DNA from 2 places in the Senegalia massiliensis genome. Region 2 is predicted to be linked to the other one. Evidence: riboswitches for the same ligand, from Rfam matches in the RefSeq annotation. Region 2 holds a riboswitch; the other holds the start of a gene.
The links. A riboswitch is a leader RNA that binds a small molecule or an ion and turns the genes downstream of it on or off. The one in region 2 is predicted to bind FMN.

Region 1 (16,234 bases), on a different contig from region 2:
AATCCATATGGTAGTACAAAACTTATGATAGAACAAATATTAAGAGATGTTTATATATCAGATAAAGACTGGAGTATATCACTTCTTAGATACTTTAATCCAATAGGAGCTCATAAATCTGGTAGAATAGGTGAAGATCCAACTGGAATACCAAATAATTTGATGCCTTATATTACTCAGGTTGCAGTAGGTAAAAGAGAAAAATTATCTGTTTTTGGTAATGATTATGATACTCATGATGGAACAGGAGTAAGAGATTATATACATGTAGTAGATTTAGCCAAAGGACATATAAAGGCACTTGAAAAAGTATTAAATACAACAGGAGTAGATGCATATAATCTAGGTACAGGAAAGGGATATAGTGTACTTGATGTAGTAAAGAATTTTGAAAAGGCTACAGGAGTAAAAATTCCTTATGAGATTAAAGAAAGAAGAGCAGGAGATATTGCAACTTGCTTTGCAAATCCAGAAAAGGCAAAAAAAGAATTAGATTGGTCTAGTGAAAAAACATTAGAAGATATGTGTAGGGATTCATGGAAATGGCAAAGTGAAAATCCTAAGGGATATGAAGAGAAGTAAACAATATGGATGTATGAGCAGGTATATTATTTATAATAAGATAAGAACTGGTATACCAGTTCTTATCTTATATACTAGCACATTACAATAATTTTATAAGGTGTAGTTTGTGGTGGTATACTTTTTGTTGTAGGGCCATATACAACAATTAAATTTCGGTTTGTAATATCTCCTAAAAATACTTGACCATTTTCTAATATTATTTGAGTAAATGGAGAAACATTTAATTGTAATGTCCCATCACTACTTATTAAATTTCTATCAAAATAATCTACTTTTACATTTTGAAGTTGTGAAGGCTTACTGATAACTAATGCTTGTAATTGTGGAGGAAATATTAGAGGAGTAGGTTGGTTTTCATCATAAAACACATTTACTCTATCTCCTATATTCACCATTACTTTATTTACAAAATAAGTATCTGGTGATACCACAAAATTTACTAATTGTCTACTTGGATTTTGTACAGAAACTAATTTATTACAGCCTACTTTATTAGAACTACCTCTCCAAAAATGATCAATCATAACAACAATTCCAGAGAAGGATTTGAAAGATTCCATAATACATACCTCCTGTATAATATTATTTGAGTTTTAATCTGTATCTTTTAATATAATATGAGTTATTATAAAATTAAGTCACTATATAGGTAAGAAATTTGAAATGTATGTAATTTTATTATAAAGTATAATAAATACTTGACAAACTAATAAGAATATATTATCATTATATTGTAATCGTTACAAATTTAAAATAATTACAACAAATAGCGATGTAAGGAGATGAAGGAAAAATTATGGAGATTAGTACAAGTGATTATTTAAAAGAACACGGTATAAAACCTTCACTACAACGCATAAAAATATATGAATATTTATCAAAAAATAAAAATCATCCAACTGTAGAAAAAATATATAATGATTTAATAAAAGAAATACCTACATTATCTAAAACAACAATATACAACACATTTAGTTTATTTATGAAAAATGACATTGTTACAATGATTACAATAGAAGAGAATGAAACAAGATATGATGCAGATATTAAATTCCATGGACATTTTAAATGTACTGATTGTGGAGGAGTATATGACTTTGAAGTAGAAGATATAAAATTAAAAGATGGGACTTTAAAAGGGTTTCAAATTGATGAAAAGCATTTATACTTTAAAGGTAAATGTAAAAATTGTCTTTAGAGTTAAATATATATAATTAAGGGGGAATTTATTAAAATGTCAAATTTAAAAGGAACTAAAACAGAACAAAATTTACTAAAAGCATTTGCTGGAGAATCTCAAGCAAGAAATCGTTACACAATGTTTGCAAAACAAGCAAAAAAAGAAGGATATGAACAAATATCAGATTTCTTTTTACAAACAGCAGAAAATGAATATCAACATGCAAAAATATTCTTTGGTTTTTTAGAAGGTGGAGATGTTGAAATTACGGCTACATACCCAGCAGGTAAAGTAGGTACTACTGCTGAAAACTTAAAAGCTGCTGCAGATGGAGAACATGAAGAATTTATTGCTATATATCCTGAATTTGCAAAAATAGCTGAAGAAGAAGGATTTAAAAAAATAGCAATTGCATTTAAAAAAATAGCAGAAATAGAAAAAGATCATGAAGAACGTTATTTAAAACTTTATGATAATGTTAAAGAAGAATTAGTTTTCAAAAAAGAAAATCAGCAAAGTTGGTATTGTCGTAAATGTGGTCATGTACATGTAGGAGAAAAATCTCCAAAAATGTGTCCAGTTTGTAACCATCCAGAAGCATATTTTGAAATAAAACAATCAAATTATTAATAATTTAAAACCACTTTTCAATTGAAAAGTGGTTTTTTGTAATTTAATATTTAAGAAAATATGATACAATAAACACGAATGAAAATTATTATAAGTATACTGAGAGTGTAATAGATTAGTAAAAAAATATAAAGGAAAATAGGATGAAAAAAATAATTTTAATTATAATAGGAAGCTTAAGTTTAATGTTTGGAACAATAGGAATAATATTACCAGTTCTTCCTACGACTCCTTTTTTACTCTTATCTTTAGCTTGTTTTGTTAAAAGTAGTGATAGGTTGTATGAATTTATATTAAATAACAAATACTTAGCTCCATATGTAGCTGATTATATGAGTGGCAAAGGCATACCTAAAAAAGCTAAAAAAAAAGCAATACTTTTAATCTGGCTTACAATAGGATTTTCTGTGATATTTGTTTTGGATAAACTAATATTTAGGATTATGTTATTTACTATAGCAAGCATAGTAAGCATATATATTTGGACAAGAAAAACAGCTGGAGCAGATAAAAATATAATATAATGTATAATATAAAAATTGCTGCTTTTAAAAGTAGTGATTTTTTTTAACACATAAAATATAACTATATAAGCGGAACTTTTATAATATAATTATAAATATATAAATTTTGGGGGATAAGTATATGAAAAGAAAGACTAAGAATTTTTTAATAATATTTATAGTAACTATGATAATATCACAAGGCACTGTATTTGCAGCAGATGCTTTATATAGATTTATGAATAATGACCAAGATGCACTAATTGTAGGGCAAATTAAAAATATAGAAGATGAATATATGAATGTAGAAGTATCAAGACAAATAATGACTCCATTAAATAGAATTATAAGCATATTAAAAAGAAGAGCTTTTTTAAATGAAGATGACAATATAAAAGTAGAAAAAGTAAATACATATTCTAATTTTGACGAAAATAATGAAAATGGGAAATTAGAAGAAGGAGATTATATAATTGCATCAATGAATAAAGAAGACAGTCACTTTAAAGTAGTTTGGGGGATTTATAAATTAACTTCTAATAATATGAAAAAATTAGATGTAATTTATCCAAATGAATCTAAAGATACTGCTATGGAAGCATATTCAATAGAAGTTTTTATAAATAGTAATGGAAGAAAAAAAGATTTTAGTTATAATTATGAAAAAAGTCAAGTTTCATATAAAAATAAAGTAATATATGATAATGGTAAGATAATTGAATCTAATAGCCTTATAGATTTATCTTTAATTTGGATAAGTATATCTATTATTATCTTAATAATTATATATGGATTTAAATTAAGAGAAAATAAATTAAAATAAGCATAATTTTTAATAATCTTTACTTCAATCAGAAAGAGATATTGTTTTATATAAAAAGTAACGATATATGTAGTAGATAATATAAAGTAAAATTATTTAATAGAGTGGGTAAATAATAAATAAATCTAAAATATATTAGAGTTTAGAAATGAAGATACAATATAATAACAGCTAACTTTTTTAAGATTTGCCTTGACAAAAACCAATTAACAATGATATATTTTAAACATAAAATTAAATAAGATCTTCAGGGCAGGGTGAAATTCCCGACCGGCGGTAAAGTCCGCGACCCATATGAAAATATGGCTGACTTGGTGAAATTCCAAGACCGACAGTAAAGTCTGGATGGAAGAAGATATAATTAATAAATATAAGTTTATATATTATTGTGATGTGTTTATATATAATATATGATTTTTATAAAGCTCTGAAGGTGAACCTTCAGAGCTTTTATTTTTTGTTCAAATAATATAATAATTAATAGTTTTAAGAAAGGACATAATAAAAAAGGAATATTTTAATGATAAGAGTTGGGAGGGAGTAAATGGAGATAAAACATATGAAAAGAGCCATAGAAATTTCTAAAAGAGGTGAAGGATATACTAGCCCAAATCCTTTAGTGGGAGCAGTAATAATAAAAGATGAAAAAATAATTGGAGAAGGTTATCATGAACTTTATGGTGGTCCTCATGCTGAAGTTAATGCTTTTAATAATGCTATAGAAGATGTGAAGGATGCTACAATGTATGTTACATTAGAGCCTTGTTCTCACTTTGGAAAAACTCCTCCTTGCGTAAATAAAATTATTGAGAAAGGTATTTCAAAAGTAATCATTGGGATGAAAGATCCTAATCCCTTAGTAGCAGGAAAAGGCATTGAAATTTTAAGAGCTAATGGTATAGAGGTTAAAGTAGGAGTTTTAGAAGAAGAAATAAAAAAAGTAAATGAGATTTTTATAAAGTATATAACTCAGAATAAGCCATTTTGTATACTAAAAACAGCAATGACTTTAGATGGTAAAATTTCATCATATACTGGAGATTCAAAGTGGATTACTAATGAATTGTCTAGAAAATATGTACATCAAATACGACATAAAGTATCTGCCATTATGGTAGGTATAGGTACTGTATTAAAGGATAATCCTAGACTTACAACAAGACTTGATGATAGATATTTAGATCCTATTAGAATAATTGTAGATACAAATGGAAGAGTTCCTTTAGATGCTAATGTATTAAATATAAAATCAAAATCAAAAACAATTATAGCTACAACTGAAAAAATTGATGATCAAAAAATACAATTAATTAAAGAAAAAGGTGGAGAAGTTATAATTACTCCATTAAAAAATGGGAAGGTAGATTTAACTGATTTGATGAGTCAATTAGCTAGAATGAAGATAGACAGTATTCTATTAGAGGGAGGATCTACTTTGAACTATAGTGCATTAGAACAAGGTATTGTAGATAAAATACTATCCTTCATAGCACCTAAAATAATAGGAGGAAAGAATGCTAAAACTCCAGTTGGAGGACAAGGTAGAGCCTATATAGATGATGCATTTATTCTAAAAGATATGACTATGTCAAAATTCAATGAAGATATTTTAATTGAAGGTTATTTAAGGAAGGAAGATAGATAAATGTTTACAGGACTTATAGAAGAAATAGGAATAGTTGATAAGGTTGTAAAGGGTATTAATTCAGCTCAAATAACTGTTAAATCACAGAAGGTTTTAGAAAGAATACAGCTAGGTGATAGCATAAGTACTAATGGAGTATGTCTTACAGTTGTGGATTTTGATAAAAGTAGTTTTACTATAGATGTTATGCCTGAAACAATGAGACGTAGTAATTTAAGAAATTTAACTACTGGAAGTAGAGTTAATCTTGAAAGAGCAATGAAATTAGGAGATAGATTTGGAGGACATATTGTATCTGGACATATAGATGGAGTAGGTATTATTAAAGATATAGAGGAAGAAGATAATGCTACTTGGGTCTCTATAGAATTTACCTCTGAATTTATGAAGTATATCATTAATAAAGGTTCTATAGCTATTGATGGAACTAGTTTAACAGTAGCTTTAGTAGATGATAATATTTTCAAAGTTTCAATTATACCATTAACTAAAGAAGAAACTATATTATTAGGTAAAAAAGTAGGTGATGAGGTAAATTTAGAATGTGATATGGTTGGAAAATATATTGAAAGATTTATTACATTTGAAAAGTTGGATCAACCAAAAAGTTCAATAGATATAAATTTTTTAAAAGAAAATGGATTTGCATAAAGGAAGGTGACAAAATGTATAAATTTAATACAATAGAAGAAGCAATTGAAGATATTAAAGCGGGAAAAATGATTGTAGTAGTAGATGATGAAAATAGGGAAAATGAAGGGGACTTATTAATGGCAGCTGAAAAAGCAACTGCTGGGGAAATAAACTTCATGGCTAAATATGGTAGAGGTCTTATATGTACTCCTATGACAAAAGAAAGAGTTAATGAGTTAGATATTTATCCAATGGTATCTGTAAATACAGATCCAAAGGAAACAGCTTTTACAGTATCTGTTGACTCTACAGAAACTACCACTGGTATTTCAGCAGAAGAAAGAGCCATGACAGTTCAAAAATTAATAGATACTACTGCAACATCAAATGATTTTAATAGGCCAGGACATATATTCCCTTTAGTAGCAAAAGAAGGTGGGGTATTAAAAAGAGCAGGTCATACAGAAGCAGCAGTAGATTTAGCAAAGTTAGCTAATTTATATCCTGCAGGTGTTATATGTGAAATTATGAATGAAGATGGAACAATGGCTAGAGTACCGGAGCTTATGGAATATGTAAAAGAACATAATTTAAAAATAATAACTATAGCAGATTTAATTAAATATAGAAGAAAAAATGAATCTTTAATAGAAAGAGCATCAGAAGCTTTTATGCCTACTAAATATGGAGAATTTAAAATAGTAGGATATGTTAATAAACTAAATGGAGAACATCATGTAGCTCTAGTTAAAGGAGATGTATCTGATGAAAATCCAGTATTAGTAAGAGTACATTCAGAATGTTTAACAGGGGATGCCTTTGGTTCTCTTAGATGTGACTGTGGAGATCAATTTGCTGCAGCTATGAGAAATATTGAAGAAGAAGGAAGAGGAATATTACTTTATATGCGTCAAGAAGGAAGAGGAATTGGTTTGATAAATAAGATCAAAGCTTATGCTCTACAAGATAAAGGAATGGATACAGTGGAAGCTAATATAGCTCTTGGTTTTCCAGAAGATATGAGAGACTATGGTATTGGTGCTCAAATATTATCTGATTTAGGTGTAAGAAAGGTAGAACTTATGACTAATAATCCTAAAAAGTTATCAGGAATTTCAGGATATGGAATAGAAGTTGTAGAAAGAGTACCTATTCAGATGAATCATAATGAAAGAAATGAATATTATTTAAAAACTAAAAAGAAAAAAATGGGTCACATGCTAAATTTTAAGGAGGAAAAGTAAATGAAAACATACGAAGGAAATTTAATTGCTAAAGGGTTAAAATTCTCTATAGTAGTAGGAAGATTTAATGAATTTATAGGAAGTAAATTATTATCTGGATCTATAGATACTTTTAAACGTCATGGGGTTGAAGAAGAAGATATTGAAATTGTTTGGGTACCTGGAGCATTTGAAATGCCTTTAGTCGCTAAAAAGTTAGCTAAGTCAGAAAAATATGATGGTGTAATATGTATAGGTGCTGTAATTAGAGGAGCTACACCACATTTTGATTATGTATCAAGTGAAGTTTCAAAGGGAATTGCAAATGTATCTTTAGAAACAGAATTACCTGTTATATTTGGAGTACTTACAACCGATACTATTGAGCAAGCTATAGAAAGAGCAGGGACAAAATCAGGAAATAAAGGGTCTGAAGCAGCTATTACAGCAATAGAAATGGCAAATTTATTAAGAGAAATATAGGGAAAATCAATATATTTGAAAATATAAAAACAATATTTTTAGATTATGATGGTACTATTCATAATAGTATAAAAATTTATGGACCTGCATTTAGAAAATCCTATAATTATCTAGTTAATTTAGGTGAAGCTCCAGAGAAAAAATGGAATGATGAAGAAATTTCATATTGGCTAGGATTTAGTAGCAAAGCAATGTGGGAAGAGTTTATGCCAAACATTGATCCAGATATTAGAGATAAAGCAAGTAAAATAATAGGTAGAGAAATAGTGAGTCAAATAAACTCTGGAAAAGCAGTATTATATCCACATGCAATAGAAACTCTTAGATATTTAAAAGATAAGGGATATAATTTAGTATTTCTTAGTAACTGTAGTATAGGTTATAGAGATAAGTCAAAAGAAATATTTGGATTAGATAGTTACTTTGTAGAAATGGCTTGTTCTGAAGAATATCATTATACTCCTAAATATAAAATATTAGCTATTTTAAAGAAGAAATATCCTACAGATATGGTTATGATAGGTGATAGATTTCAGGATATAGAAGCAGGAAAGAAAAATAATATTTTAACTATAGGCTGTAATTATGGATTTCATAAACCTGGTGAATTAGATGAAGCTGATATTAGAATAGATAGTATAAAAGAACTAAAATATATATTCTAGCTATGTTGATTTTAAAATATTATAAAAACCTCTCTTAACAAATAAGTCACAAGTAGTGTTTGTTAAGAGAGATTTTTAATATTTTAGATATTAAATTTTATTTAAATTTAATAATATTTTTTGCTGTTTTTATGATCTTCAACTATTCTTAAAGTTTCTCCAAATCTTTGGAAGTGTACAACTTCTCTTTCCCTTAAAAACCTTAGGGTATCTCTAACACCAGGATCATCACTTAAATTTATAAGATGTTCATATGTTGCACGAGCCTTTTCTTCTGCTGCCATATCGTCATGAAGATCTGCTATAGGGTCGTCTTTTGAATTTAAGAATGTAGCAGTCCATGGTACTCCTGCTGCATTGTGAGGGAATGGGCTTTTACCATGATTTGCATAATGTGCTTCAAAAGGTGTTCCTTTAATTTTTTCTATAGGAGCATCCTTTACTAACTTATAGACAATTGTACCAATAATCTCCCAGTGAGCAAGTTCTTCAGTCCCAATATCTGTAAGTATTCCTTTTGCCTGATTTGTAGGCATAGTCCATCTTTGAGTTAAATATCTTACACCTGCTGATAGTTCTCCATCTGCCCCACCAAACTGTTCTAATATCATAGCTGCAAGTGCAGGGTTACAGGAGTCTACTCTTACAGGATATTGTATCTTTTTTTCATAAATCCACATAAAATTACCTCCTTATTCCCATTTGCATTTTTTGTATTCAATATCCCATGGCCAAGGTGAATCTATATATTGCCAAGGACACATACTCATACCCGTATACATTAATGGTCCATATTCTCTAGAATAAACTTTCATTAAATCACGATATTGTTTTGAAAATGTATTATGAAGCATTAAAGCTTTTTCATCTGCAGGGTGAGTATCAAGATAAAGATTTGTTTCAACTAAACCAAAGCTTACTTGCATAATCTCTTCTAATAATTCTAATTGTCTAGAATCCATAAATTGCACCTCCTATTAGCATCTTTTCTTTTTATTATGGATTTCATATGGCATATATAGTTCAGGAAATAGTGTTCCTTTACATAATGCCTCTTTTAAATCATATACTTTACACATTTTCTGGTAAGGCACATAAGCACGAGCCAACCTATAATTTGGTCTCTCATATTCTTCATTATATTTTTTATCGTCCATACAAATTCAACTCCTTATGCTAAACTTGTTTCTATATATAATACTCTTATTGATATATATTTGTGACCAAAAAAAGGCATAAAAAATAACTCTCCTGCATATAGAGAGTTATTTATATCTGTATAAAATTATTTTAAGCGACTCATTTTCATGTATAAATTCAACTTTGTCAATCATCATTCCTACTATACTAAGTTCTGAATCATGATCTGATTCACCAGTTAATTCCCAATAAAATTCTTCCATTTCTGTTTGTCTTGGTACATTTAACAATCTTTCAAGTCGAGAAACTCTTTTGTCTTTATAATCCAAACAATCTACATAAAAAGATATTTTGAAATATTCTTTACTGTTTTCTACATTCATATTAATATTATTTGCTCCATGTATAAGACAAAAAGTGGTTAATTCGTCAATTATTTTACTTATTTTTTTAATATCATGCTTCAATTTCAATCTCCTTTCGAAAATGTATCTAATATAGGAACAAGAACAGATGCAACAATTCCTCCAGAAAATCCATTATTATATAGATTTACTCCACCATGAACTACTCCAACATTCATTACTACAGCTAGATGAAGAAACCCACTTATAAATCCAGCAAAAGGACCATATTCACCAGCAATAGGCGCGAGTGTTGTGCTAAATAACCCAGCAATTATAACAACTGTTGAATTTATATCCCAAATATTCAAAAGTCCTGCAGCAAATACTCCAAGTAATATTGGTATAGTATTTTTTGGATGTTTACCAAATGCAGAAAAACCTATTATTGTTAAAATTCCTCCTACAATTGGACCGTTAATTGCTCCTCCAGATATTATAACATAAATAATTGAAATTACACCCATAAGTCCCATATTTACAAAAGTATTTCCTATTCCTATGAGCAAAATAAAATCTGTAACGAGTCTTCCTGAGTACTCGAATATTTCTCTATATCCTTTAAACGTTTTCTTATTTAATAAATAACCTATTAATATTAGTATTATAGAAAATGAAAGTAAAAAAACTTTCAAGAAAGTATCATATTTTGAAGATAATATAGATTGTGTACTGATATCCAAACCATAACTTCTAAGTACTGCTATAAGAACTGTAGCAATAAATCCTGCCGTGAAGCCTACATTATAAATATTATAACCATCATGTGCACGAACTAAATGTGCAGAAAGTGGAGTTATTATAAAACCAATTCCTATGCCAAAAAGCCATCCTAAGACAATTCCCTCTATGAGAGGGAGACCAAGTCCAAATGATAATTGACTTACAATTGGAGAAAGAGATGTAGCAAACATTGATATATATATAACAGAACGATATTTTCTACCTTGATAAACTGAATAAATAAAAGTTCCTATATATATTGGCCAAACATTAAATATATTTTTGCCAAAAAATGAGAAGCCTGCAACAATAAATACACCAGCAATAGCTGTACCATTTATAGGCACTTTTAATTTATGTAGAAGAAATAAATTAAAAAATGTTATTAATGATGAATTTATTAAAGTAGCACCAATACCTGCTATTTCTAAATAGTCAGTTAAAAGTATGTCTTCGCTCCACATGATATTGTATAGTCCCTTTATTATTGTATCAATATCATCTAAAAGAAATGCAGAGATTATAAATGATATAGGTAAAATTAAAAGCACATATTTTATTATAGAATTTTCGGTTTTGTCAATTTGTATAGATAGATTTCTATTCATAAGCACCTCCAAATATTGAAAAATTGATTAAAATATATATTGGAAAAATATAGAAGAGTTTACTCAGATAAGTTTTTAACATAATTACTTTTTTAATTTTATCATAAATAGAAAGAAATTTAAATAAATACTTGCAAAATTTATTGTTATATCATAAAATTAGAATATATTAATATTAGGAGAGATAAATATGGATTTAGGGAAAAAAGATATATTTGATAAAAAATCAGAAATATTAAAATCACTAGCACACCCTATAAGACTATGTATTGTACATGGACTTATGGAACAAGAAGGTAGGAATGTTTCTACAATTCAAAGCTGTTTAAATGCTCCTCAATCCACAATATCTCAGCATTTAGCAAAACTTAAAGCTGCAGGTATTATTGAAGGAAAGAGAAATGGTACTGAGATAAATTATTATGTTATAGATGAAGATGCAAAAAAAATAATAAGTTCAATTATAAAATAATGCCTATAAATGCATTATTTTTAACAATATAATCGTATTATTCAAATATGCAAATATTATATTATAGGAGGAAATATAAATGTCAAAAAAAATAGTTATAGTAGGTGGGGTAGCAGGTGGTGCTAGTACTGCTGCAAGGCTTAGAAGAATGGATGAAGATTCAGAAATAATAATGATAGAAAGAGGAGAATATATTTCTTTTGCAAATTGTGGACTTCCTTACTATATTGGAGGTACTATAGAAGAAAGAGATAATTTATTACTTCAAACTCCAGAGGACATGAATTCTAGATTTAATATTGATGTAAGAGTTAAAAATGAAGTCATAAGTATAGATAGAGATAAACAAGAAATCACTATAAAAAAGTTAGATAATAACCAAGAATATAAGGAAAGTTATGATGTTTTAGTTCTTTCACCAGGTTCTACACCTTTACGACCACCAATAAAAGGAATAGATGCAGAGAATATTTTTTCATTATGGAACATACCAGATACAGATAAAATAAAGTCATATATGGATACAAAAAAACCAAAAAGAGCAGCTGTTATTGGTGGAGGATTTATAGGACTTGAGATGGCAGAAAATCTTCATGATAAAGGACTAGAGGTTTTTATTATAGAAATGGCAGATCAAGTTATGGCTCCTGTAGATTATGAAATGGCTCAAATAGCTCATAATCATATAAGAAGTAAAGGGGTTAAATTAGTATTAGAAGATGGAGTTAAAGAATTTATAAATAAGAATGATGGAAGTACAACTGTAGTTTTACAAAGTGGTGATAAAATTGAAACGGATATGATAATTCTTTCAATTGGTATAAGACCTAATTCAGAGCTTGCAAAAACCGCAGAACTTGAAACTAATAAACGTGGTGGAATAATAGTTGATGAATACTTAAAAACTTCTGACGATAATATATATGCATTAGGAGATGTTGTAGAAGTAATTGATTTCAATACAAAAAGCAAGACAATGGTACCACTTGCAGGTCCTGCTAATAAACAAGGTAGGATTGTTGCAAATAATATTGTAGGTAGATATGAAAAATATGAGGGGACTCAGGGAACTTCAATTGCAAAAGTATTTGATTTAACTATAGCTAGTACTGGTATAAATGAAAAAACCTTAAAGAAAAATAATTTAAAATATAAAGAGGATTATTTTGTTGCACTAATACATTCGAAATCAAATGCAGGATATTATCCAGGGGCAATACCAATGACAATAAAATTGATATTTGATAAAACTGGAAAAGTATTAGGATCTCAAATTGTAGGATATAATGGAGTAGATAAAAGAATAGATGTAATTGCAACAGCTATTAGATTTAATAGTACTATTTATGATTTGAAAAAATTAGAGCTTGCTTATGCACCACCTTATTCATCGGCCAAAGATCCTGTAAATATGGCAGGTTTTACAGCTGAAAACATACTAAAAGGTGATGTAGATGTTATAAACTATGATGAGATAGAAACTTTAGATATTAGTAATACTATAATTCTTGATGTTAGAGAAGATATTGAGAGACAGCTTGGTTTTATAGATAACTCTATTAATATACCTGTAGATGAATTAAGAAAAAGATTAAATGAATTAGATAAAGATAAAACAATAGTAGTCTATTGTGCTATAGGAGTAAGAGGATATATTGCAACTAGAATATTAAAACAAAATGGATTTAAAAATGTAATGAATCTAAATGGAGGATATTCTACTTTTAGTTGTATGGATTGTAATGATGATAATTGTTCAACTGAAGCATGTAGCGCAGATATTAATTATGATGAAGCTGGAAATTTAGAGAATACAGAGGACACAGAAAGAAAAACGGTAAAATTGAATGCTTGTGGGCTTCAATGTCCAGGACCTATTATGCAAGTTTTTAATAAAATGAAAGAATTAGAAGAGGGAGATATATTAGAAGTAAAAGCTACTGATCCTGGCTTTATGAGTGATATAAAAACATGGGCAGAAAGAACAGGTAATACTTTGATATCAACTAAAAAAGAAGAAAATTCATTTTTAGCTATTTTAAAAAAGGGTAGTTCAATTGTAAAAACTCAAAATAAAGAAGTAATAAATCCTAAAGAAGATAAAAGTATGGTTGTATTTAGTGGAGATTTAGATAAAGCTATAGCTTCCTTTATAATTGCAAATGGTGCAGCATCTATGGGTAGAGAAGTTACCATGTTCTTTACATTCTGGGGATTAAATATTTTAAGAAAAGATGAGAAGGTAGAAACAGATAAAAGTTTTATGGATAAAATGTTTTCAAAAATGATGCCTAGAGGAAGTAAGAAATTAGGACTGTCTCGTATGAATATGGCTGGCATGGGATCAAAAATGATTAGAAAAGTAATGAATGATAAAAATATTGATTCACTGGAAGAGTTAATAAAAAAAGCACAAGAAAATGGTGTAAGAATAGTAGCTTGTGCAATGAGTATGGATGTTATGGGAATAAAAAGAGAAGAACTTATAGATGGAGTAGAAATAGGTGGAGTTGCAAATTATTTAGGTGCAGCAGAAAACTCAGATGTTAATCTATTTATTTAACTATTAAAATTAAGAGCATTTTTAAAATGCTCTTAATTTTTGTTATATAGAACATTATATGGGTATAAATCACTAAAGACTAATAGGACTTTAGACCTATACGGGGTGATCTTATGACATCTAAAGATATAATATTAAAACAAAATAACAGAATTTTTTCTATATTAATTTTAGGCTTATTAATAATTATATATGTATATATATCTTTTCAAAATTTTATTTTTTTTCAAGTTATATCAAATATTTTTGCTATAATAATTGGAATGTCAATGGCTATAATAGCATTAAATACTTATGAAATTTCGCAAACTCACTATTTTACTTTTTTAGGACTTTCTTATGGTTTTGTAGCCTTTTTTGATATATTACACATTTTAACTAATCCTAATATAGGTATATTTAATTATTCTATGTCTATTCATATAAATTTATGGCTTATATCGAGAATAATTCAATCAATATCTCTTTTTGTATCATTTCTAAATTTTCATTTTAAATTTAGATTACATTTATTTTTTTTAATATATTTAAGTGTAAGTATATTTTCCCTATTTATTATATTTGTGACTAATATTTTTAACCCTTCTACCTTTGTAATAATGTTTTTTGCAATTATATTAATATCTTTAAGTATTATAACTATGTTTAAATATAAAAAGTATTTTCATAATGAGATGTATTATATACTTATGAGTTCCATGGTTTCACTCTTAATTTCTAATAGTTTTTTTATTAACTTTTTAGGACAAGAAAATATATATATTTCATTAGGATATATATTTAAAATAATTTCTTATTATCTTTTATATAAGGCTTTAAATTTTATAAATTTAAAAGAGCCATATAAAACTCTTTTTTATAAATTAAATAAGTATAATCAACAATTACAAGAAAAAACAATAGAACTTGAAAAAGTTAATAAAAAACTTTCAATACTTAGCTTAAAAGATTCATTAACAGGATTGTATAATAGACTCTATTTTGAAAAAGAAATGAGATTAATCAATGAATTAGGATATGAAACTCTTGGAATTGTAATGGCTGATCTTGATAATATGAAAAAAGTTAATGATAGTAAGGGACATTTAATGGGAGATAAATATCTTAAAGATGCTGCAAAAATATTAAAAAGTAATCTTAGGGAAGGTGATACAGTAGCAAGAATAGGTGGAGATGAATTTGCTATTATATTATACAATATAAAAAAAGAGGATATAAATAGTTTGGTAAATAGAATTAAAAATTCTGTTGGAGAGTATAACAAAATTCATAATGAATTTGTTATGAGTATTTCTATTGGTTGGGATTTAATAAAAATTGGAGAAAAGCCTATAGAAAAAGTTTTGAAAACTGCTGATGAAAATATGTATGCAGATAAATATAAAAATAAGAGAAAAAATCATCTTCTTTTAAAAGTTAGAAATTAAACATTCAACTATATTTTCATAAAAAACTTGAACTTTTAAATAGTTCAAGCTTTTTTTATAATTAGTTTGTGTAATTAGGTAGAAATACTTTATATAGGAATATAAATAATTATGAGTTATGACATGGAGAATACGAGTTATTACATTTTGAAGATATCATGGATATTTTTATCATATAATTATATTAACTAAATAAAAAATAACTTTTTAAAAGGAATTAAAATATGAAAATCGAAAATAGCATTAATAGCCCTGATAGACTTATACTAAAAAGAATTATACTTATGATAGTAAATATTATAACTATAATTGTAATTGGAATATTATTTGATAGAGTTCTAGAGAGTATAATTTTTATTATTTCTTATGAACCAATTCGTTCATATGCAGGAGGATATGATGCAGGTAACAATTTAAATTGCTATATATTTTCTCTGGCTGTAACTATAATAGCAATGATATCTATAAAATATATTCCATCATCAAATTATATTATATTATTTTTAGTAATCATATCATCATTTATA
Region 2 (16,234 bases):
TTAGGCGCTAGGAAAACGGTTACATTAGGAGCCGTATTTGCAGGAATAGGCTCTATTATATTTGGATTTTCTCAAAATATTACTATGGCTTATATTGGCAGGCTTATAGTAGGTTTTGGAGTTTCTGTAATTTTTATTTCAATACTTAAAGTATTATCACAGTGGTTTAAGCCTTCCGAATTCGGAAAAATGTCAGGCCTTACATCTTTTATCGGAAATGGTGGAGCTTTACTTGCCCAATATCCTTTGGTATTACTAGTAGCAACTATTGGATGGAGAAATTCTTTTTCTGTAATTGGATTTATAAGTATTGGTATAGCAATACTTGCCTATATTATAGTAAGAAATAATCCTGAGGATGTAGGGCTTGAGCCTATTGTGATTATTAATGAAAAAGACGATTTAAATATTAGAAGTGGTATCAAAACAGTATTTAAAAATCCACATACATGGCCAAGTTTCTTTGCCATGGGAGGAATTTTTGGTACAGTCATAGCTTTTATGGGTACATGGGGAGTTCCTTATATGATTTATACATATAATATTTCTAAAAGTGAAGCTTCCATATTCACCATGATGATAACAATTGGACTTATGATAGGAAGCTTAGTTATTGGGAATATTTCAGATAAATTAAAGAAAAGAAAATTGCCATTTATAATTTCAACTATAATTTATTTATTCATATGGTTAATATTTATATTTGTAGATCTTGATATAAATTATTTGTATATATTATTTTTTCTTATGGGATTATTTTCTTCTGGATTTATACTTTCATGGGCAATAGCAAAAGAAGTGAATCCTGAGAAATATCCAGGAGTATCTACATCTATAGCTAATATGGGAGGATTTTTGTTTGCAGCAATTATTCAACCACTTATAGGGTATGTTTTAGAATTAAGTAACTATGATTATACTTTAATCTTATATGTTTGTTTAATATTTATAATAATGTCTATGGTATCAATATTATTTATAAAGGAAACTAACTGTAAAAATATTTATTAATTTGAGAAAAGAATTACATTTTAATTATTTTAGTAATATATTACATAATAAATGTTATATCTTAATTAAAACGGGTATAGTTCTAATATCCTATTGTAAATAGGAAATTAGAACCAAGTTTAAAAGGAGGATAGAACTATAACGTTATGTAATATAAAAAAGTAAGGAGAATGTAATATGAAAATGTCATGGACAAATAGCAAGAAATTTTTAGCTGTGCTTTTAGTATTAACATTAGTTCTGCAAATGGGAAGTACTTTCACTTTAAATACTGTATCTGCAGATGAAAATGTTAATACTCAACAGCTTGACGAAGAGATTACAAATGTAAGTAGTCAACAAAAGCTTGTTGATGAACAGCAAAAATCAATTGAATTAGATAATTCTAAGGGTACAGAACCTATAGAAACTGAAGAAAATTTAGAAGAAACTAATTCAAATAAAACAGAGCCTGAACAAAATAATGAAGGAGAAACAGACAATTCATTAATAAAAGCTTCTCAAAGTTCAGAGTCTAAGGATTTAGGTAATATTTTCAGCTCTGTAATTCTCAAAGTTAATGGAAATCAAATATCTACAGATACTACAATTGAAGTAACAGAGGATACTACAATAAGAATAGATTATAATTGGGAATTAGAAGATAGTGTAAATCTTCAATCAGGTGATTGGGCTGAAATTTCAATACCAGATGAATTTATACCATTTTCAGATACAGATGGTGATTTATTAAGTGGTGAAAATATAAAAATAGGTACATACTATTTAAATAAAAATAGTAAAACACTAAGAGTAGAATTTAATGATGAATTAGTAGGAAAACAACAGAGAAGTGGAAATGTATGGTTTAATTTTGAATTCGATTTAGAAGAATTTGAAGATGATACTTCTCAAGAGGTTAAGTTTAATGATAAAACAGATAAATCTTTTACTATTACACTTAAACCTAAAGGTAATAATCCTATAATTGATAAAAGTGGTTTAGCTGATAAAAAAATGAACCCAACTAATATTACTTGGACATTAGATATAAATAAAGGTCTAGAAGAGTTAAAAGGAGTAACAGTAGAAGATGTTCTTCCAGAAGGAGTAGAACTTGAAAATATAGAAATATATGATCTTACTATTGGTTATGATGGAAGTATAACTGGTGAAAAACCTAGTACTGATAAAAGTGCAACTAAATTTCCAATAGATTTTGGAGATATAAATAGTGCATATAGTATAAGATATACTACAAAAATAACTGATAATAGTAAATTATCATTTACAAATGAAGCTACTATAAATAGTAATGATGGACCTCATACAGATAATGCCACAGTAGAAATTACTAGAGGAAACTATATAGAAAAGAAAGATGGAATAGCTAATAAAGACTTAGATGCAACTGAGATTAATTGGGTTATAAATGTAAACGAATCTGAAGACACAATTAATAATGCTAAGATTATAGATCAATTACCGGATGGATTAACTGTCCAAGAGGGTACTATAAAAATATATGAATTGACTTTTGATAATGCTGGTAATGAAGTAATAGGTAATGAAATAAAAGATAAAATTATAACTAATAATGGAGATAACTTTGAAATAGCATTAGGAGATATAAATGAAGCTTATCAAATTAAGTATACTACTGATATAGACTATAGCAAAGTAAATAGTGGTGAATACCAACAATCTAATAAATTCATAAATAAAGCTACTTTAACAGCAAGTAATATAGAACAAAAAGAAGATACTGGTGAAGTTACAATTAAAAGAGATAGTCTATTGAAAAAAAATGGTGACGCTGATATAGATTATAATAATAAAACAATTGAATGGACTATACATGTAAATAAAGCTAATGCTAATATCAAAAATGTAAAAATAACTGATACAATTGGTGAAGGATTAGAATTAATAGAAGATAGTTTCATAATAACTGATTCTAGTGGAAAGGAAATTACAAATCCTAAACCACAAGTAACTACTGATGGATTTACAATAGATTTTGGAAATATAGATTCATCATATAAAATTGTATATAAAACAGAAATAACTAATTATGATCAAGTAAGTTTTGAAAATAAAGCAAAACTTACTGGTGATGGAATTGGTGTAGGTGATATTACCGAGGAAGCAAATGAAGAACCTGAAATATCAAATAACTTTAATAAAAGTGCAAAAGACATTAATTATAAAGATAAAACAATGAGTTGGGAATTAAAGATCGATCCTAAAAAAGGTAAGATAACAGATCTTAAAATAGTAGATACATTCCCCAATAATGGGTTAGTGTTTTTAGAAGATAGTTTAGTGTTTAAAGGATTTGATAAAGAATTAGAAAAAGGTACTGACTATACTATAATACCTAATGGTAGTAATTATGGTGAAGGTTTTATATTGGAATTTAAAAATACAGTGTTACCACTTGAAGGAAAAGAGTATTCTATATCATATAAAACATCATTTGATCCAGATGATAAGCATCTTACAGAAAATACTGGCTCAGATAAAAGTATATATAAAAATAAGGCAGAGTTTATAGGAAAAACTGAGTATAACGGAAAAACTGTAGATTTCAAAGAACCAAGAAAAGCAAGTCATAAAATAAATGACACAGCAACGAACAATGGTAAGAAGTCAGGTAAACTTAATAAACCAGAAAGAAAAGTTGATTGGAAATTACATTTAAACTATTTATCTAAAGACTATACAGGTAGTGAATTTGTAGTTGAAGATACATTAAGTGAGGGTCAATATATAATAGATTTAGATAGTATTGTAATAAAAGAATATAGTGTAAATCCTGATGGGACTATAGATGAAACAGGACAAGTCTTAACTACTGATTCATATACTATAAAAGGAGTAGGAGAAGAAGGAAAATATACAGGCTTCAACCTAACATTCCATGGTGGTATAGATAAACCTTATTTAGTAGAGTATACTACTAATATAGAGGGCATATCAAAACCTAATTATTCTAATTCTGCAACTGTTAATAAGGATAAAACTTATACTGCAGAGGTAAAGTATCCAAAATCCAACAGTTTTGTAGTAAAGGAAGGCGAAGGTATAGAAGGTAATACTGTTTATACTGATGATGAAATAAACTGGAAAATTACTATAAATGAATCCTTATCAGAAATTAAGCCAGGCTCAGTATTTATAGATACAATAAGTTCAGGCCTTGTATATATTCAAGATAGTTTGAAAATATATGATAAATCAGATAATAGTGAATTAGTAAAAGGTGAAGATTATACATTAAAAACTAATGATTTAGCTAATGATGAAACTGAATTAAAAATAGAATTTTTAAATAGCATAAATTCAGTCTATGAAGTTAAATATGATACAGTTGTAATATCTGAAACAGGTACAGTTAAAAATAATGCAAGTTTCTCAGGATCAGAACAAAATATAGACCAAAATGATTCTGTAGAGTATACAGCTAAACAAACTTCAGGTGGATCAGGAAGTGGAGTTAATAGAGGTTCTATATTAGTAGAAAAGAAAGATGGAGAATCTGGAGATTTATTACCTGGAGCAGAGTTTGAGTTGTATTATCTGTTAAATGGTGATGAAAAGATAGTTGAAACAAAAGCTACTGATAAAAACGGAAAGTTAGTTTTTGAAGGCTTATCATATAGAACATATTATTTAAGAGAAAAAGCAGCACCAGATGGATATGAAATAATTGATGAAGAGGCAATAGAAATAAAAGTAGATTCAACTAATCAAATAAAACAAACAATAGAGAATCTTAAAAAAGGATCTTTATCAATAGTAAAGAAAGATGGTTATACGGAATCACCATTATCTGGAGCAGAGTTTAAGATAACAAGTGAAGATGGGACATTTGAAAAGACTTTAAAAACAGATAATGACGGTAAGGCAAATATAAGCAATTTACCAAGAGGTAAGTATACTCTTAAAGAAACAAAAGCACCAGAAGGTTATGTGCTAGATGAAACTATTCATGAAATAAATATAAACTCTGAAACATTAAATATAGAAAAAACTATTCAAAACTATAAAAATGCTTCTATATTAATAGTTAAAGATGATGGTTATACCGAATCACCATTATCAGGTGCAGAGTTTAAGATAACAAGTGAAGATGGTACATTTGAAAAGACTTTAAAAACAGATGATGAAGGTAAAGCAAGTGTAGATAATTTAAGAAGAGGTAATTATACTATAGAAGAAACAAAAGCACCAGAAGGTTATGAATTAGATGATACGAAGCATCAAATAGAATTAAATGATGAAAATCTAAATTATACTCATAAAGTTTCAAATTTCATGAAAGCATCAATATCAATAGTTAAAAAAGATGGCTATACAGAAGCACCATTATCTGGAGCAGAATTTAAGGTAACAAATGAAACAGGAACAGTAAACGAAATTCTAACAACAGACGAAAATGGTGAAGCAAGCCTTGATAACTTAAGAAGAGGTAAGTATACTATAGAAGAAACAAAAGCACCAGAAGGATATATTATAGATGAAACAAAACATGAAGTAGAATTAAATGCTGAAAACTTAAATTATGAGTATGAAGTATCAAACTTTATGAAAGCATCAATATCAATTAATAAGATAGATGGAGATACTGAAGAACCTCTATCAGGTGTGAAGTTTAAGGTAACAAATGAAGCTGGAACAGTAGATGAAGAGCTAGTAACAGACGAAAATGGTTATGCAAGTCTTGGTGATTTAAGAAGAGGCGAGTACATTATAGAAGAAATAGAAACAAAAGAAGGATATGTACTAAATGAAACAAAACATAAAATAGAATTAAATTCTGAGAACTTAAATCCAGAAATGACTATTAAAAACTTTAAACATGGTTCAATAATTATAAACAAGATAGATGGAGATACAGAGGAGCCTCTATCTGGAGCAGAGTTTGAACTAAGAGATAGTGAAGGAAACTTAGTAGAAACTCTAGTATCAGATGAAAATGGTCAAGCAGGTATTGGTAGCTTACCAAGAGGTAAGTATACTATTCAAGAAATAAAAGCACCAGAAGGATATGAGTTAGATGAAACAAAATATGAAGTAGAGTTAACTGCAGATGAATTAGATATCCAAAAGACAGTTGAAAACTTCATGAGAGGATCTATTAATATTCTTAAAGTAGAAAAAGACACAGATAAAGTACTATCTGGAGCTAAATTTGAATTAAGAGACAGTGAAGGAAACTTAGTAGAAACTTTAGTAACAGATAAAGAAGGAAAGGTAAGTGTTAACGATTTAATAAGAGGAGAATATACAATACAAGAAATTGAATCACCAGAAGGATATGTATTAGATAAAACTAAGCATAAAGTGGAAATCACTTCTGATAATTTAAACTTAGAATTAGAGATTGAAAATGAACTAGAAGATTCTAAAGTTGCAGGAGCGGATGATTCAAATAAAGATGGCTCATTACCACAAACAGGTGAAAAGAGTAGTTTATCATTTTATATAACAGGATTAACACTTATATTAATTGGTTTCTTTATGGCAAGAAAGCATAAACTATCTCTTTAAATAAAAACTAGAAGGAAGTTTCCTTCTAGTTTTTTTATTGACAAACTAATAACTATATATTATAATTAAGTTAACAAAAATAAAAAATAATAGTTAATCTTCAGGGCAGGGTGAAATTCCCGACCGGCGGTAAAGTCCGCGACCCATATGAAAATATGGTTGACTTGGTGAAACTCCAAGACCGACAGTAAAGTCTGGATGGAAGAGGATTAAGTATGATACATACTTAATTATGTAGAATTTAAAGCCCTTGGAGTTTTCCAAGGGCTTATATTATCTACCTGAAGAAACTAACACAGGAGGTAAGTTAAATGTTGGCAACTAAAAAGAAAGTAAATACAAAATATCTTACAAAAACAGCAGTGTTATCAGTATTAGCATTTTTAATTATGTTTATAGAGGTACCATTATGGTTTGCTCCACCATTTTTAAAGATCGATTTTAGTGATATACCAGCTTTGATAGGTGCATTTGCTTTAGGACCAATGACAGGAGTTGTTATTGAACTACTTAAAAATATTTTAAATCTTGCACTTGAAGGTACAGCTACAGCAGGTGTAGGAGAGCTTGCCAATTTTATAGTAGGTAGTTTATTCGTATTTACTGCAGGAATAATTTATGAAAAGGGAAAAAGTTTTAAATCAGCTGTAGTTGGGTTATTAGCAGGAACTATTGTTATGACCATTGTAGCAGGTATTGCAAATTACTTTTTCTTATTACCTTTTTATTCAAAGCTATATGGATTACCAATAAGTAGTTTTGTGGAAATGGGATCTGCCCTTAATGGTTTTGTAAAAGATGTAGAAACACTTGTTATATTTGCAATAACACCTTTTAATATTGTAAAAGGTATACTAATTTCCGCTATAACTATACCATTATATAAGAGAATATCACCGTTACTTCATAAATAACCAAAGCTAATTGCTTTGGTTTTTTCTTGTATATAATGGGCAATAATTATATAATACATATTAGGATTAGGAAAGGAAAAGATTAAATATGATAAGAATAATTACAGAAAGTACAGAACAAACAGAAAGATTAGGAAAATTAATAGGTAGTTTATTAAACTCAGGAGATATAATTTGTTTAGATGGTGATTTAGGTGCAGGAAAAACTACACTTACTAAATCTATTGTAAAGGGTTTAGGCGTAGATGAATATGTAACAAGCCCTACATTCACTATAGTAAATGAGTATGAGGGAAAAGTACATGTAAATCATTTTGATGTTTACAGAATATCAGATGTAGATGAGATGTATGATATAGGTTATGATGAATATATGGATTCAGAAAGTGTAAATATAATTGAATGGTCATCTATTATAAAGGAGATACTTCCAGAAGATAGGATAGAAATAAATATAGAAAGATTAGAAAAAGATAATAAAAGAAAGTTTAATATAAACTCGATAGGTGAAAGATATAAAGATTTAGTTGAGGAGTTGAAAAAATATGAAGATACTAGCAATAGAAAGTTCCTCTAGAGTAGCAACATGTGCAGTAATGGAGGATGAAACTTTATTAGGTGAATATATAATAAATGACAATATGACTCATTCAGTGAAATTAATGCCTAGCATAAAGACACTTATGGATAGTTTAGATTTAAAACCGGAAGATATTGATATATATGCAGCAGGAGTAGGTCCAGGCTCTTTTACAGGTCTTAGAATAGGATTAGCAAGTATTAAGGCAATGGCACATGCTCACAATAAAAAGACAGTAGGAATACCAACAATGGATGCTTTAGCATTTAATATACCATTTGGAGATGGAATTATAGTTCCAATGATGGATGCTAGACGTGATAGAGTATATACTGGAATATATAAATGGGTAGATGGAAAATTTAATATATGTATGGAACAGGATGTTTTAGAATTAGACAATATAATAGAAATACTTGAAAAAAGAGATGAAGATATAATTATAAATGGGGATGTAGAATCTAAATATGGAAGCATATTAAAAAACAGATTAGGTGATAGAATAATATTTTCAACTGTTTCTACAAGAATGCCAAGGGCATCATCAATAGCAGAACTTGCATTTAGAAAAGTGAAAAATGGTGAATATATAGATTATAAATTATTGGTCCCTGACTATTTAAGAAAATCTCAAGCAGAGAGACAATATGATGAGAAGATGAAGAAAAAAGATGAATAGTATAGTGATTAGAAATATGGAATCTGAAGATATTGATAATATATTAGAATTAGAAAATATGTCATTTTCAACTCCATGGTCAAAAGAATCATTTATAAAAGAGATAAAAGAAAATAAGCTTGCAAGATACATAGTGGCCAAAAATGATACTAAAATAGTTGGTTATGGGGGAATGTGGCTTATACTTGATGAAGCTCATATTACAAATATTGCAGTTCATCCTGAATATAGAGGAGAAGGGGTAGGGACTAAACTATTAAATGGACTTGTAGAAATATCTAAAGAAATGATGATAAAAAGGATGACACTTGAAGTAAGAAAGTCTAATGATCCTGCTATAAAATTATATAAAAATAATGATTTTGTAGAAGTGGGAATCAGACCTGGATATTATTCTGATACAAATGAAGATGCAATTATTATGTGGAAAGAAGTTTTATTTTAAAAGGAGTGTTTTTATGAGTGATAATTTTAATGAATTTATAGATTATAGTGATGCACGTGAACTTACAATGAAAGAAAAGATAAAAGATGTATTTACAAATCCAAAAGAATTGTTTAAAAGCATAAAATTTTATCCGAATTTAAAATTGGCTATAATAATTATATTGGTAATTTCATTTTTAGCAGCATTTATTGAAATAAGTTCTACTGATTTTATAAATAGTATGATAGATAGTGCAAAACAAAGTGGCCAACCTATTCCAAGTGATTCTCAATTAGAAGTATATAAATACATGACAATTGCTTTAGCTGGAATAATGCCTTTAATTGTAATTGGTTTTAAAGCCTTTATGATAACAGGTCTTTCTGTACTTGTTGGAGGAGATGGAGATACAAAAGAAGGCATGCTTGTAACAAGTTATTCATATATACCTATAGTGCTTGGAACATTAATTTCTAGAACAATAATATATTTCACAAATTTTGATGTTTTTAAATTTAATTTAGCTCAGATATTACCTTCATCATTAGAAGGGACGCTATTTTTTGGAATAGCTTTGAGTATAGATATTTTTATAATATGGTATCTTGTACTATCATTTATTGGAACAAAATATATATTTGAAATTTCATATAAAAAGGCAATATTACCAGTACTTATTCCGTGGATTTTTTGGGTTATATTTTATGCAGGAGTTTATATTCTAACAAGTGGTGGTTTAAATATTGGAATATAATTTTCTAAAATAGTTATACTAAGGATATAACTATTTGGGAGATGATAAATTGAGCGATATAAATATGGCAAATAAAGATCAATTAAAAAATATAGCTGAGAGATGTAGTGAATATAATTTTGAAGAAAATGAAAATCTAAGGTCAGAAGTAAAGTCTATGGGGGAAGAGACTATTAGTTGTGAAAATTGCAAACATTTTAATGCAAATCATAAATGTAGTTTAAATCTTATAGATCAAATTTTATCAAGTATGGATGTAAAGTTAGATTAGGACACCTAATTAGGTGTCCTAATATTTTTTATTACTTATCTAAATTCATTTTTTCTTTTATCAAAATGAATTTTATCTCTTTTTGGATTTGTAAATTCATTCATATTGTTATAAAGAGATAAATCACCAAAGGCAGTTGCTTTATATACTTCTTTGAAAAAACTATTATTTTTATCTACACCATCATATCCTATATGTCTATTTTTTGGCATAAGATCACACTCCTTTTTAAAGTGATTAAAATTAGTTTTTGTAGAACTTGTTTATAATATTCAACATGGTATATAATTAAATTAAATAATTTTGGAGGGATAATTTTGAAAAATGTAATTACATTGGGAGTAGAAACGTCTTGTGATGAAACTTCAATAGCTATAGTTAAAAATGGACGAGAAGTTTTAACTAATAGAATATCTTCACAAATAGATCTTCATAAAAAATTTGGAGGAGTAGTTCCAGAAGTTGCTTCCAGAAAACATATTGAAACAATAGATTATATATTAGATGATGCTTTAAATGAAGCAAAGTTATCATTAAATGATATAGATAATATAGCAGTAACATATGGACCTGGTCTTGTAGGAGCTCTCTTAGTTGGGCTATCATATGCTAAAGCACTTAGTTTTGCATTAGATAAACCTTTAATAGGAGTTAATCATATAGAAGGTCATATTAGTGCAAATTATATAGAATATCCAGATCTTAAACCACCTTTTGTATGTCTTATAGTATCAGGTGGACATTCACATTTAGTTTATATAAAAGATTATGGGAAATATGAAATATTAGGTCGAACTCGAGATGATGCTGCAGGTGAAGCATTTGATAAAATAGCAAGAGCTATGAATTTAGGTTATCCAGGTGGTCCAATCATTGATGATTTAGCAAAAAAAGGAAATGAAGATGCAATAGATTTTCCAAGAAGTTATTTAGAGGAAGACAGCTTTGATTTTAGTTTCAGTGGTCTTAAGTCAGCAGTATTAAATTATCTTAATAGCATGAAGCAAAAAGGTGAAGATATAGTTGTAGAAGATGTTTGTGCAAGCTTTCAAAATGCTGTAATAGAGGTATTAGTTGATAAAACAGTTAAATTAGCTAATATGAAAAACTCTAAAATAATAGCTATAGCTGGAGGAGTAGCATCAAATAGTGGACTTCGTGAATTAATGAAGAAAAAAGCTGGAGAATATAATATAGAGGTTAAATATCCATCAAGACTATTATGTACTGATAATGCAGCTATGATTGCATCAGCTGGATATTACAATTATATAAATAATAAGTATTCTGACCTTAGTTTAAATGCAGTTCCAAATTTAAAACTTGGAGATTAGGTATTATGTTAACTTAAAAATTGAATTTTGACGAAAAATATAATAACATGACTTTTCCACAATGTTTACAGTTTTATCTACAAATTCTGTGGATAATGTGGAAAAGAACTCTGAAATAGATATGTTCTAAAAAAAAATGTTGATAAGTTTGGGGATTATGTGTATAAAATGTGGACTATTTGTATATAATTTTTAATTTATACCTAATTATATATAAACATATATAATTAGTACGCATGTTTGGTAAACAATAATCTTTTTTTAATGATAAATTAAGACAAAATGCTACTTTCTATTAATCTGAAAGTAGCATTTCCCATTCATTATATAAATGTTCTAATTTTTCATTTATTATTTTACTTTGTTTTATATTTTCAGTACTTTTTTCAGGATCTGAATATATTTCAGGTAAACACATATCATATTCTAATTGAATTAATTGTTTTTCATAATCAGAAATTTGTTTTTCTATTTCTTTAACTTTCTTTTTTTTCTTTTTTTCATTACGTATTTTTTCTTTTTGCTTTTTTTGTTCATTTTTTAATTGAGTTTTTGTTTTAGTAGGTTTATTTTCTTCAACATCTATTATTTCATTCTTTTTTTCAATATAGTAATCATAATTTCCTAGGTATTCTTCTAAACCTTCATTAGTTAATTCAAGTATTTTGTCTGTTACTTTATTTAGAAAATATCTATCATGAGATATTACAAATAAAGTGCCTGTATAATCTATTAAAGCATCTTCTAATGATTCCTTTGAATCAATATCTAAATGATTTGTTGGCTCGTCCATAAGTAGGAAATTAGCTTTAGAAAGCATTAGTTTCATAAGAGATAATCTGCTTTTTTCTCCACCACTAAGTGTAGATATTTCTTTGAATATATCATCACCAGTAAATAAAAATCTAGCTAAAATACTTCTAATAGTATAATGATCAAAGGATGGATTTTCATCCCAAATTTCATCTACTATTGTTTTATTATTATTTAAGTTTGTTTGTTCTTGGTCATAATATGCTGCATTTACTTTGTGACCAATATTTACTTTGCCACTATCTGCTTCTATGGTTTTTAATATTATATTGAAAAGTGTTGTTTTACCAACACCATTTGGTCCTATTAATCCTACTTTTTCTTCTCTATATATATTAAATGAAACATTTCCAAATAATTTATTTTCTCCAAAGGATTTTGATATTTCTTCTACTTTTAAAACATCATCGCCACTTTTTATTTTAGGATCAAATTTTATTTTGGAACGACCATCAATAGATTTAGGCTTATCTAAAACATTTATTTTATCAAGCATTTTTTGTCTGCTTTTAGATTGTCTAATGGCTCTTTTACCACCTAATGCAAGTTTTCTTATTTTTTCTTTTTCATCTTTTATTTCTTTTCTTTGATTTTCATAATCTTTAGTTTTTAGTTCTATTATTTTTTTTCTCTTTTTCATGAATGTACTATAATTACCATTATATATTTGAAGTTTTCTATTTTCTAATTCAAATATTTTAGTAACAGTAGAATCTAGAAAATATCTGTCATGAGAGATTATAATTGCAGCTCCATTATATTCTTTTATATATTTTTCTAACCAATTTATTGCATCAATATCTAGGTGATTAGTAGGCTCATCTAATAATAATAAATTTGGTTTTTTAAGTAATAGCTTTGCAAGTAGAACTCTTGATTTTTGACCACCACTTAAGTTATTTATGGGTTTGTAGAATTCTTCTTCTGAAAAACCAAGTCCCTTTAATACACCTTTAATTTCACTACTATATGCATATCCATTTTTTTCATTAAATTCTTCTGATAATCTAGAATATTTATTCATAAGTTTATCCATTTGTTCTAAGTTATCACATTTACTTTTTTCACTTATTTCTATTTCTAATTTTCTTATACTTTTTTCTAAATCAATAATATTTTTAAATTCTTCTAAAGCTTCATCATATACTGTTTTTTCACTTTCAAACAATGTATTTTGTTTTAAATAACCTAATTTAGTTTCATTTGCAATATATATTTCTCCACTATCCATAGAAATTTCATCTATTAGTATTTTAAAAAGTGTAGATTTTCCAGCACCATTTAATCCTACTAATCCTACTTTTTCTTTTTCATTTATTGCAAAAGATATACTTTCTAAAATTGGCTCTCCAATATAAGATTTATTTATATTATTGCATGATAAAATTATCATTTTTTTCACTCCTTATTTCTTATCCTATTATATATGATATTTTTTTTTTAGTACAGTTTTTAAAAATAGATATAATTGGGTATAGTATTAAGAATGGTAGATAACCTTTGATAATTATATAAAAATCTAGTATAATAATCTTAGTGCAAAATTTGACACATGCTGATATTATGTTATATAATTAACATATTTATAAATTTGAATGAATGAGAGGGATTAGAAATGAAAAATAAAAATGTTTCTATGGCTGTAATAAGAAGACTGCCGAAATATTATAGATATTTGTCTGAACTTCTAGAAAATGATATTAAAAGGATTTCATCAAAGGAGCTAAGTAAACTTACAGATTTTACTGCTTCTCAGATAAGACAAGATTTAAATAATTTTGGTGGGTTTGGACAACAAGGTTATGGTTATAATGTAGAAGATCTACAAAGAGAATTAGGGAAAATTTTAGGATTAGATAAAACATATCGTGCTGTACTAATAGGAGCAGGTAATTTAGGTCAAGCAATTGCAAATTACAGAGGGTTTTCAGATTCAGGATTTGAAATTTTAGGTATATTTGATAAAAATCCTAAAGTAACAGGAAAAAAATTAAGAGATGTAGAAGTTAAGGCTATGGAAGATATGGGTGATTTTATAAAAGAGAATGATATTGAAATAGGTATTATATGTACACCTAAAGAAGGTAGTCAAGAAATAGCTGATACTTTAGTAGAAAGTGGAGTTACAGGTATTTGGAACTTTGCTCCAGCAGATCTAAAAGTACCAGAAAACATAACAGTTGAAGATGTACATTTAAATGAGAGTTTATTTACATTATCTTATCTTTTAAAAGAGAAAAAATAAAGGCCGTCTTATAGATGGCCTTTTCTAATATGGAGGAAATTATGAGAGTAAATGATGTAATGACTAGAAATCCTATAACTATAAATCAAGATAAACAAATAATATATGCTACAAAATTAATGTATGATAATAAGATAGACTCTTTACCTGTATTAGATTCTAAAGGAGAACTTATAGGGATTTTTCAAAAAGAAAACTTGTATTATGCTATATCGAATAATATAGATTTAAATAGTGAAATTAAAGATATAATGAATAAGGACATCAAATGGATTTATCCAGATCAGGACACAGATAAAATATTAGATATGAATATGGGTAGGAATTTAGTATTAGATAAAGAAAATAATTTAGTAGGAGTTTTGACAAATACTGATTTATTAAAAGCATATTATAATACAAACAATGTAATTAATAGGAAGTTAGATACAGAAAAAAACTTAACTGGAACATTAAAGACCATATTAAACAATGCATATGATGGAATAGTTGTAATTGATAAAAGTAGAAAAATAACTATGATAAATCAGTCTTATGCAAAATTTTTGAATGTGGATAAAGATGATGTAATAGGAAAAGATGTTACAAATGTAATAGAAAATACAAGACTTCATGTAATACTTGATACAGGCGAATCAGAAATTGGAGAAATACAAAAAATAGGTTCAAGAAATATTGTAGCTATGAGAATACCAATTGTTGAAGATGGTAAAGTGGTTGGTGCTATAGGAAAAATCATGTTTAGAGACATACAACAGGTAAATTCACTTGCTAACAAGTTAAATGTTATTAAAAATGAACTTAAATATTATAAAAAAGAACTTATAAAAGAAAGAAGAGCTAAATATTCATTTGAAAATATTCCATCAAATAGTGATATTATGAATAAAGTAAAGTTACTTGCACAAAAATCTTCAAAAAGTAACTCTACAATACTTGTAGTAGGTGAGAGTGGAACAGGTAAAGAGTTATTTGCCCATTCTATTCATAATGCAAGTCCAAGAAAATTAAAACCATTTGTAAAAATGAATTGTGCTGCAATACCAGAGGATTTATTAGAATCAGAGTTATTTGGATATGAAGAAGGAGCTTTCACTGGTTCAAAAAAAGGTGGTAAAATAGGAAAATTTAAATTAGCTGATGGAGGTACTATTTTCTTAGATGAAATAGGAGATATGCCATTAAATATGCAAGCTAAGATACTTAGAGTTTTACAAGAAAAAGAATTGGAACCAATTGGTTCTAATAAGACACATCCAATTGATGTAAGGGTTATATCTGCTACGAATAAAGATTTAAGCAGTATGATTAGAAAAGGCGAATTTAGAGAAGATTTATATTATAGATTAAATGTTATAAAACTTAATATTCCTCCTTTAAGAGAAAGAAAAGAAGATTTAGATATTTTAATAGATATATTGTTAGAAAAACATAAAGGTGATGTAGGTAAATATATTAAGGGAATATCTGATGGGGCTAGGAATGTTTTAAAGACATATCATTGGCCTGGTAATGTAAGACAACTTGAAAATGTACTTGAAAGAGCTATAAATATTGTTGAGTCAGGATGTGAGATAGATATTCCTCATTTACCTGAATATATAAGAGGTAAAAATAATAATAATGAAGAAAGTAGTTTTTCATTAAAAAAAGCAGTAGAAATTACTGAGA

Region 1: linked by a shared signal. The riboswitch ahead of ribD (bifunctional diaminohydroxyphosphoribosylaminopyrimidine deaminase/5-amino-6-(5-phosphoribosylamino)uracil reductase RibD) and the one ahead of D3Z33_RS10890 (ECF transporter S component) in region 2 are both predicted to bind FMN.

The regions. Positions count from the first base shown of each region.
Region 1 is NZ_QXXA01000003.1:11,474-27,707, reverse strand. It holds gene galE (UDP-glucose 4-epimerase GalE) at 1-582, shown strand, start outside; gene D3Z33_RS01400 (hypothetical protein) at 657-1,145, opposite strand; gene D3Z33_RS01395 (Fur family transcriptional regulator) at 1,382-1,783, shown strand; gene rbr (rubrerythrin) at 1,820-2,395, shown strand; gene D3Z33_RS01385 (YbaN family protein) at 2,539-2,919, shown strand; gene D3Z33_RS01380 (hypothetical protein) at 3,041-3,721, shown strand; FMN riboswitch at 3,961-4,082, shown strand; gene ribD (bifunctional diaminohydroxyphosphoribosylaminopyrimidine deaminase/5-amino-6-(5-phosphoribosylamino)uracil reductase RibD) at 4,266-5,366, shown strand; gene ribE (riboflavin synthase) at 5,367-6,017, shown strand; gene D3Z33_RS01365 (bifunctional 3,4-dihydroxy-2-butanone-4-phosphate synthase/GTP cyclohydrolase II) at 6,032-7,243, shown strand; gene ribH (6,7-dimethyl-8-ribityllumazine synthase) at 7,244-7,705, shown strand; gene D3Z33_RS01355 (HAD family hydrolase) at 7,690-8,370, shown strand; gene D3Z33_RS01350 (manganese catalase family protein) at 8,478-9,050, opposite strand; gene D3Z33_RS01345 (spore coat protein CotJB) at 9,063-9,332, opposite strand; gene D3Z33_RS01340 (spore coat associated protein CotJA) at 9,348-9,527, opposite strand; gene D3Z33_RS01335 (hypothetical protein) at 9,636-9,977, opposite strand; gene D3Z33_RS01330 (DUF1576 domain-containing protein) at 9,980-11,245, opposite strand; gene D3Z33_RS01325 (ArsR/SmtB family transcription factor) at 11,436-11,717, shown strand; gene D3Z33_RS01320 (DsrE/DsrF/DrsH-like family protein) at 11,797-14,280, shown strand; gene D3Z33_RS01315 (sensor domain-containing diguanylate cyclase) at 14,394-15,707, shown strand; gene D3Z33_RS01310 (accessory gene regulator B family protein) at 15,932-16,234, shown strand, end outside.
Region 2 is NZ_QXXA01000011.1:98,348-114,581, reverse strand. It holds gene D3Z33_RS10900 (MFS transporter) at 1-1,011, shown strand, start outside; gene D3Z33_RS10895 (SpaA isopeptide-forming pilin-related protein) at 1,189-6,546, shown strand; FMN riboswitch at 6,639-6,760, shown strand; gene D3Z33_RS10890 (ECF transporter S component) at 6,858-7,460, shown strand; gene tsaE (tRNA (adenosine(37)-N6)-threonylcarbamoyltransferase complex ATPase subunit type 1 TsaE) at 7,549-8,037, shown strand; gene tsaB (tRNA (adenosine(37)-N6)-threonylcarbamoyltransferase complex dimerization subunit type 1 TsaB) at 8,006-8,719, shown strand; gene rimI (ribosomal protein S18-alanine N-acetyltransferase) at 8,712-9,164, shown strand; gene D3Z33_RS10870 (Yip1 family protein) at 9,178-9,900, shown strand; gene D3Z33_RS10865 (hypothetical protein) at 9,950-10,171, shown strand; gene D3Z33_RS10860 (hypothetical protein) at 10,207-10,383, opposite strand; gene tsaD (tRNA (adenosine(37)-N6)-threonylcarbamoyltransferase complex transferase subunit TsaD) at 10,486-11,505, shown strand; gene D3Z33_RS10850 (ABC-F family ATP-binding cassette domain-containing protein) at 11,801-13,711, opposite strand; gene D3Z33_RS10845 (redox-sensing transcriptional repressor Rex) at 13,934-14,563, shown strand; gene D3Z33_RS10840 (sigma 54-interacting transcriptional regulator) at 14,605-16,234, shown strand, end outside.